3 regions of the Oryzihumus sp. genome follow, and region 3 is predicted to be linked to each of the others. Evidence: predicted binding sites of a transcription regulator. Region 3 holds the regulator's gene; each other region holds the start of a gene.

Region 1 (2,259 bases), on a different contig from region 3:
CCACGGCAGGTCGACCGCCCGGTCGGCGCTGACGTAGCCCAGCCCGGCGTCCACCTCCACGCCGTCGACGGCCGCTGTCAGGGCCGAGACCAGGCCGGCCCGGATCACCGCGCGGTCCGGCTCGTAGAGGAACTGGCCGAGCCCGGTGAGCCCCTCGGCGGTCGGCGTCGGCCCGGGGGCGTCGGCCTGGCTCACCGTCGACGCGCTCCCGTCGGGCCCGAGCAGCAAGGCGCTGCGTCCGGCCCGCTCGACCAGCGGACCCCACCACACGGCGCACTCGAGCACCTCGCCGCCGAAGGAGGTCCACTGCGCCTCGGCGCCGGGCGGCAGGGCGGCATGCGGGAACGCCGGGCTGAGCTTGGCTCCGGTCGCCGGCAGGGTCCGGGCCACCTCTTGCACGGTGTCCCACGAGGGGGAGATGGCCTGCAGGTTGAACACGCGCCGGGTGCGCCCGCGCGCGTCGGACACGCCGGGCAGGCGCCGGGCCGGGTCCAGCCAGGCCCCGGCGTGCCGGGCGGCGTCACCGGTGGGCAGCTCGGTGTCCTCGACCGTGCCCACGAGGGTGCGCGCGGACGGCCAGTGCCGCAGGTTGACCCCGGCGATGGCGGCGGCGACCTCGTCGGCATCGACGGCGGTCACGACCAGGTCCAGCCCGGCGAAGGCCATGGCGTCGGAGCCGATGCCGCAGCCGAGGTCCAGCACGTGCCCCACCCCGGCCTCGCGGAAGCGCGACGCGTGCCGGGCGGCCAGCTCCAGGCGGGTGGCCTGCTCCAGGCCGTCGGCGGTGAACATCATCCCGTTGGCGAACTCACCGAACTTGCTCCGCGCCCGGGCCCGCAGCCGTGACTGGGTGAGGGCGGCGGCGACCAGCTCGGGGTCGAAGCCGGCCAGGCGCAACTGGTGGCCGAGCTGCATCGCCGAGGACTCGTCATACGGTGGGAGCGACTGCAGCAGGCCCCAGCCCTCGCCCGAGACGAGCTTCTCCACCGCCGCGAGGTCCATGGCGCACATCCTCCCCCATGCCCGGCCGGGCGCGTGCCAGGATCCGGGCGCTGGCACTCGAGTTGACCGAGTGCTAAACGCGGACCTAGATTCTGATTGGCACTCGCCTCCGGCAAGTGCCAATCGCGACCCGCGAGCGCGTCGACCCCCGCGACGGCGACACGCCTGCACGGCCGCACCCCGAGCAGTTCCACCCAAACGTCCACATCGACATTCCCGAAGGGGAGGTCAGCACGTGTCGGTTTCCATCAAGCCGCTCGAAGACCGCATCGTCGTGAAGTCCGTCGAGGCCGAGCAGACGACGGCCTCCGGTCTGGTCATCCCGGACACCGCCAAGGAGAAGCCCCAGGAGGGCGAGGTCCTGGCGATCGGTCCCGGCCGCATCGACGACAAGGGCAACCGCGTCCCGCTCGACGTTGCCGTGGGTGACAAGGTCATCTACAGCAAGTACGGCGGCACCGAGGTCAAGTACGCCGGCGAGGAGTACCTCATCCTCTCCGCCCGCGACGTCCTCGCGGTTGTCACCAGCTGAGCTTCTGCTCCGTATGACGCGCCCCGGCGACGTGCCTGACACCAGGTGCTCGTCGGGGCACGTCCGTTGAACCACCCTTACGACTGAAGGACACACTTCATGGCCAAGACGCTGGAGTTCGACGACTCCGCACGCAAGGCGCTCGAGCGCGGTGTGGACGCCCTCGCGAACGCCGTCAAGGTGACGCTGGGCCCCAAGGGCCGCAACGTCGTCATCGACAAGAAGTGGGGCGCCCCGACCATCACCAACGACGGCGTGACCATCGCCCGAGAGGTGGAGCTCGAGGACCCCTACGAGAACCTCGGCGCCCAGCTCGCCAAGGAGGTCGCCACCAAGACCAACGACGTCGCCGGTGACGGCACGACCACCGCGACCGTGCTGGCCCAGGCCATGGTCAAGGAGGGCCTGCGCAACGTTGCGGCGGGCGCGGCCCCGGCCGGCCTCAAGCGCGGCATCGACAAGGCCGTCGAGGCGGTCAACACCCGCCTGCTCGACACGGCCCGCGAGGTCGAGGGCAAGGACGAGATCGCCCAGGTCGCCACGCTGTCCGCGCAGGACGCCACCATCGGCGGCCTCATCGCCGACGCGTTCGACAAGGTCGGCAAGGACGGCGTCATCACGGTCGAGGAGTCCTCCACGACCGCGATGGAGCTCGACTTCACCGAGGGCATGCAGTTCGACAAGGGCTACATCTCGCCCTACTTCGTCACCGACGCCGAGCGCAT
Region 2 (2,259 bases), on a different contig from region 3:
CAGCGCGATGGTCGTGAAACACATCGCCAGCTCGCGGGCGATCGCAGCCTCGGGCATCGCGGTCATGCCGACGACTGCCCACCCGGCCTGCTGGTGCCACTGGGACTCGGCCCGGGAGGAGAAGCGCGGCCCGTTGACGACGACCAGGGTCCCGGAGTCGGTGACGTCCTTGCCGGCCTCGCGGGCGACCCGGGCGACGGTCTCGCGCCCGCGCGGGCAGTAGGGGTCGGCGAACCCGACGTGCACCACCGGCCCGACCGTGTCGTAGACGGTGTGCTCCCGACCCCACGTGCGGTCGACGACCTGGTCGGGCACGACGATCGACCCGGGGCCGAGCTCGGGCTTGAGCGACCCGACGGCGCACGGCGCGAGCACCTGGCGCACCCCCACCGCACGCAGCGCCCAGAGGTTGGCCCGGTAGTTGACCTGGTGCGGCGGGAACCGGTGCCCCTGGCCGTGCCGGGCGATGAACGCGACCTGCCGGCCGGCCAGCGAGCCGACCACGACCTCGTCGCTCGGCTCGCCGAACGGGGTCTGGACGCGCACCCGCTCGGCGCCCTCGAGGAACTCGTAGAACCCGGACCCGCCGATGACGCCGATGTCGGCGCGCGGGCTGCCGGAGGTGGGGGAGGAAGTCATGCGGCGAGACTAGCCGCGCACGTCAGGCGCCCCGGTGGCCGTCGCGGGCCTGTGGATCGTGGGACGAACCGGTCCGGGGCCTGTGGACAGACCCCCCCGTATGCCGTGCGCTCCCGTTCGCGGGCCGGGCCGCCGGCGCGGCGCTCAGGCCGCGGAGCCCGCGCCCTTGGCGGACGAGCCCGAGGAGCTCGACGTGCTCGACGCCGACGAGGAGCCTGAGGGGGAGGCGCTCGACGAGGACGAGGAGTCCGAGGAGCTCGAGGACTCGCTCTTGGCCGAAGGCACGCTCGAGGAGGAGCCGGAGCGGGAGTCGGTGCGGTAGAAGCCCGAGCCCTTGAACACCACGCCGACGGCGTTGAAGAGCTTGCGCAGCCGCCCCTCGCACTGGGGGCATTCGGTCAGCGAGTCCTCGCTGAAGGACTGCACGACCTCGAAACGGTGATCGCACGCGGTGCACGCGTAGGCGTACGTCGGCACGGGTCCTCCTGATCAGCACTCTCGGGCATCGAGTGCCAGAAGTGTACGACGAAACGTCGCCAGCCCTTGACAAGCGAACAGACAGGTCTGTCTACTTGTCCGGCCGGGCACCACCGCCCGCCCCACTGCTGCGAAGGAAACAGACATGAAGATCGCCGTCCTCGGCACCGGCATGGTCGGTCAGGCCGTTGCCACCAGGCTCGCGGAGCTCGGCCACGACGTGACCATGGGCTCGCGCGACGCCGCCAACCCCAAGGCCACCGACTGGGCCGCCGGCCCGGGCCAGCGCACCGCCGCCACGTTCGCCGACGCCGCCGGCTCCGCCGAGCTGGTCGTCAACGCCACCGCCGGTGTCGCGACCCTCGAGGCCCTCGCCCTCGCGGGCGCGGACAACCTCGACGGCAAGGTGCTGCTCGACATCGCCAACCCCCTGGACTTCAGCAACGGCTTCCCGCCCTCGCTGTCGGTCGTCAACACCGACAGCCTCGGCGAGCAGATCCAGCGCGAGTTCCCCGGCGCGAAGGTGGTCAAGAGCCTCAACACCATGAACTGCGAGGTCATGGTCGACCCGGCCCGGGTCGGTGGTGGCGACCACGACGTGTTCGTCGCCGGTGACGACGCCGACGCCAAGGCCACCGTGACCGAGCTGCTGAAGGGCTTCGGCTGGGCCCCCGAGCACATCCACGACCTCGGCGGCATCGTCTCCGCCCGCGGCACCGAGATGTACCTGCCGCTGTGGCTGTCCCTCATGGGCTCGCTCGGCAGCGGCAACTTCAACATCAAGGTCGTGCGAGGCTGACGCCCATGAGTGCCGCCCGCGACCGCATCCTCGACACGGCCTTCCGGCTGTTCTACGCCCGCGGCGTCCGCTCGGTCGGGGTCGACACGATCATCGCGGAGTCGGCGGTCGCCAAGGCGACGCTCTACAAGCACTTCCCGGGCAAGGACGACCTCGTGCTCGCCTACCTCGACCGGGTCGACGCCGGCTGGCGCGGCTCGCTCGAGGCGGCGGCCGAGGCGGCCGGGCCCGACCCGCGGGACCGGCTCGTCGGCATGTTCGACGCCCTGACGGCGGCGTGCCGGCGGGACGGGTTCCACGGCTGCGCCTTCATCAACACGGCGGCGCAGTCCGAGTCGGGCACC
Region 3 (2,259 bases):
GCGAGCGCGGGCCGCGGGCCGCACCCCCGGCGGCGCCGCCGAAGAACGCGTCCATGATGTCGCTGAAGGAGAAGCCCTGGCCGAAGCCGCCGGCCTGGCCGCCGTAGGGGTCGGCGCCCATGTCGTAGGCGCGCTTCTTCTCGGGGTCGGAGAGCACGTCGTAGGCCTGCGAGACGCGCTTGAACTCGTCCTCGGCCTCCGGGCCGGAGTTGACGTCCGGGTGCAGCTTGCGGGCCAGGCGCCGGTAGGCGCGCTTGATGTCCTCAGCCGAGGCGTCGCGGCTGACGCCGAGGTCCTGGTAATAGTCGTTCACGAATGTCCTTGTCCGGATTGCGTATCAGGCTCGGTCAGGGGTCGGTGTCGAGCTGGGCTCAGGTGGTGGGCTCGGGTCGTGGGCTCAGGTGGTGGGCTCGGGTCGCGGGCTCAGGAGGCGAGGATCTCGGAGACGTATCGCGCGACCGCCCGCACCGAGGCCATGGTGGTCGGGTAGTCCATGCGGGTCGGGCCGAGCACGCCCAGGCCGGCGACCAGGTCGCGGCCGGTGCCGTAGCCGGTGCTGACCACCGACGTGGCCTGCAGGCCCTGGTGGGGGTTCTCGTGGCCGATCCGCACCGCGACCGCGTCACTGTCGGAGCCCATCGTGCCCAGGAGCTTGAGCAGCACCACGTGCTCCTCCAGGGCCTCGAGCACCGGCCCGATGGTCAGCGGGAAGTCGGTGCCGAAGCGGGCCAGGTTGGCCGTGCCGGCCAGCACCACCCGCTCCTCGCGCTCCTCCACCAGGGCGTCGTCGAGCGCCCGCACGACGGCGCGCACCACGTCGCGGTCGGCCGGCTCGAAGCGCGAGGGCAGCGACTGCAGCTGCGCCGAGGCCTCGGTCAGCGGCCTGCCCGCCGCGTCGGCGTTGAGGCGCGCGCGGATCTCGGCGACCAGGCGCTCGCCGTCGGGCGAGGCCAGGTCTTGGGCGGACTCGATGACCCGCTGCTCGACCCGGCCGGTGTTGACGATGAGCACCACCATGAGGCGGTGGGCGCCGACCGGGACCAGCTCGACGTGGCGCACCGAGCTGCGGGTGAGCGAGGGGTACTGCATGACCGCCACCTGGCGGGTCAGCGTGGCGAGCAGGCGGACCGTGCGGTCGACGACGTCGTCGAGGTCGACCGCGCCCTCGAGGAACTGCGCGATGGCGGCCCGCTCGGCCGGGCTCATCGGCTTGACCGTGCTCAGCTTGTCGACGAACACGCGGTAGCCGAGGTCGGTGGGCACCCGGCCGGCGCTGGTGTGCGGGGCCGAGATCAGCCCCTCCTCCTCCAGCGCGGCCATGTCGTTGCGCACCGTGGCGGCCGACACGCCGAGCTGGTGCCGCTCCAGGAGCGCCTTGGAACCCACCGGCTCCGAGGTCTGCACGTAGTCCTGGACGATGGCGCGCAGCACGGCCAGCCGTCGTTCCTCACTCACTGATGCCACCTCCTGGCGTCTCGGTGGTCGAATCTGGCACTCAAACCTCGTGAGTGCCAAGTCTACGATGCCTGCCGTGACGGATCGATACGGCGCTGATGTCCTGTCCGGCGACTGGCGTGCCCCGCGGGGCGGACGCTCCCGTGAGGTGGAGGCCGAGGCCGGCCTCGTGGTCGAGGACGTGGAGACCGGATGGTGCGGCGCGGTGGTCCGCGTCGAGAAGGCCGGCGGGGTCCACGTGGTCCACCTCGAGGACCGCCACGGCCGGACGAAGGGCTTCTCCCTGGGGCCGGGCTTCCTGCTCGACGGGTCCCCGGTGACGCTGACCGCGCCGACGGCCGCAGCCCGCGCCGCGGGTGAGGCCGCCCGGGCCGCCGCCTCCCGCACCGCGAGCGGGTCCCGCGCGGTGGCGGGGGCCAGGGCGCGCGTCGCCTCGGGCTCGCGCATCTTCGTCGAGGGCCGCCACGACGCCGAGCTGGTCGAGAAGGTCTGGGGCGACGACCTGCGCATCGAGGGCGTCGTCGTCGAGCTGCTCGAGGGCGTGGACGACCTCGCCGCCGTGATCCGCGACTTCGCCCCGGGCCCGACCCGCCGCATGGGCGTGCTGGTGGACCACCTCGTCCCTGGCACCAAGGAGAGCCGGCTGGTCCAGGAGGCGCGAGCGCTGAGCCGCTACGCGCCATACGTGAAGATCCTGGGGCACCCGTACGTCGACGTGTGGCAGTCGGTCCGCCCGCAGCGGCTCGGCTGGGAGGCGTGGCCGGTCATCGCCCGCGGCCAGTCGTGGAAGCACGGCATCACCGC

What was found. Region 3 encodes HrcA, which represses chaperone genes, less so after heat shock. Its sites were predicted from a motif close to TTNGCACTCGNNNNNNNCGAGTGCNAA; they were not measured.
Region 1: a site for HrcA is predicted at 1,053-1,079, ahead of groES (co-chaperone GroES). Genes of this name have one in related genera too.
Region 2: a site for HrcA is predicted at 1,129-1,155, ahead of ACXVGS_RS13730 (FmdB family zinc ribbon protein). Genes of this name have one in related genera too.

The regions. Positions count from the first base shown of each region.
Region 1 covers NZ_JBTCWL010000033.1:16,980-19,238, reverse strand. The annotation lists gene ACXVGS_RS10315 (THUMP-like domain-containing protein) at 1-1,002, opposite strand, end outside; gene groES (co-chaperone GroES) at 1,238-1,534, shown strand; gene groL (chaperonin GroEL) at 1,634-2,259, shown strand, end outside.
Region 2 covers NZ_JBTCWL010000053.1:1,918-4,176, forward strand. The annotation lists gene ACXVGS_RS13725 (S-methyl-5'-thioadenosine phosphorylase) at 1-639, opposite strand, end outside; gene ACXVGS_RS13730 (FmdB family zinc ribbon protein) at 784-1,116, opposite strand; gene ACXVGS_RS13735 (NADPH-dependent F420 reductase) at 1,262-1,915, shown strand; gene ACXVGS_RS13740 (TetR/AcrR family transcriptional regulator) at 1,921-2,259, shown strand, end outside.
Region 3 covers NZ_JBTCWL010000007.1:39,779-42,037, forward strand. The annotation lists gene dnaJ (molecular chaperone DnaJ) at 1-313, opposite strand, end outside; gene hrcA (heat-inducible transcriptional repressor HrcA) at 424-1,455, opposite strand; gene ACXVGS_RS02965 (DUF3097 family protein) at 1,532-2,259, shown strand, end outside.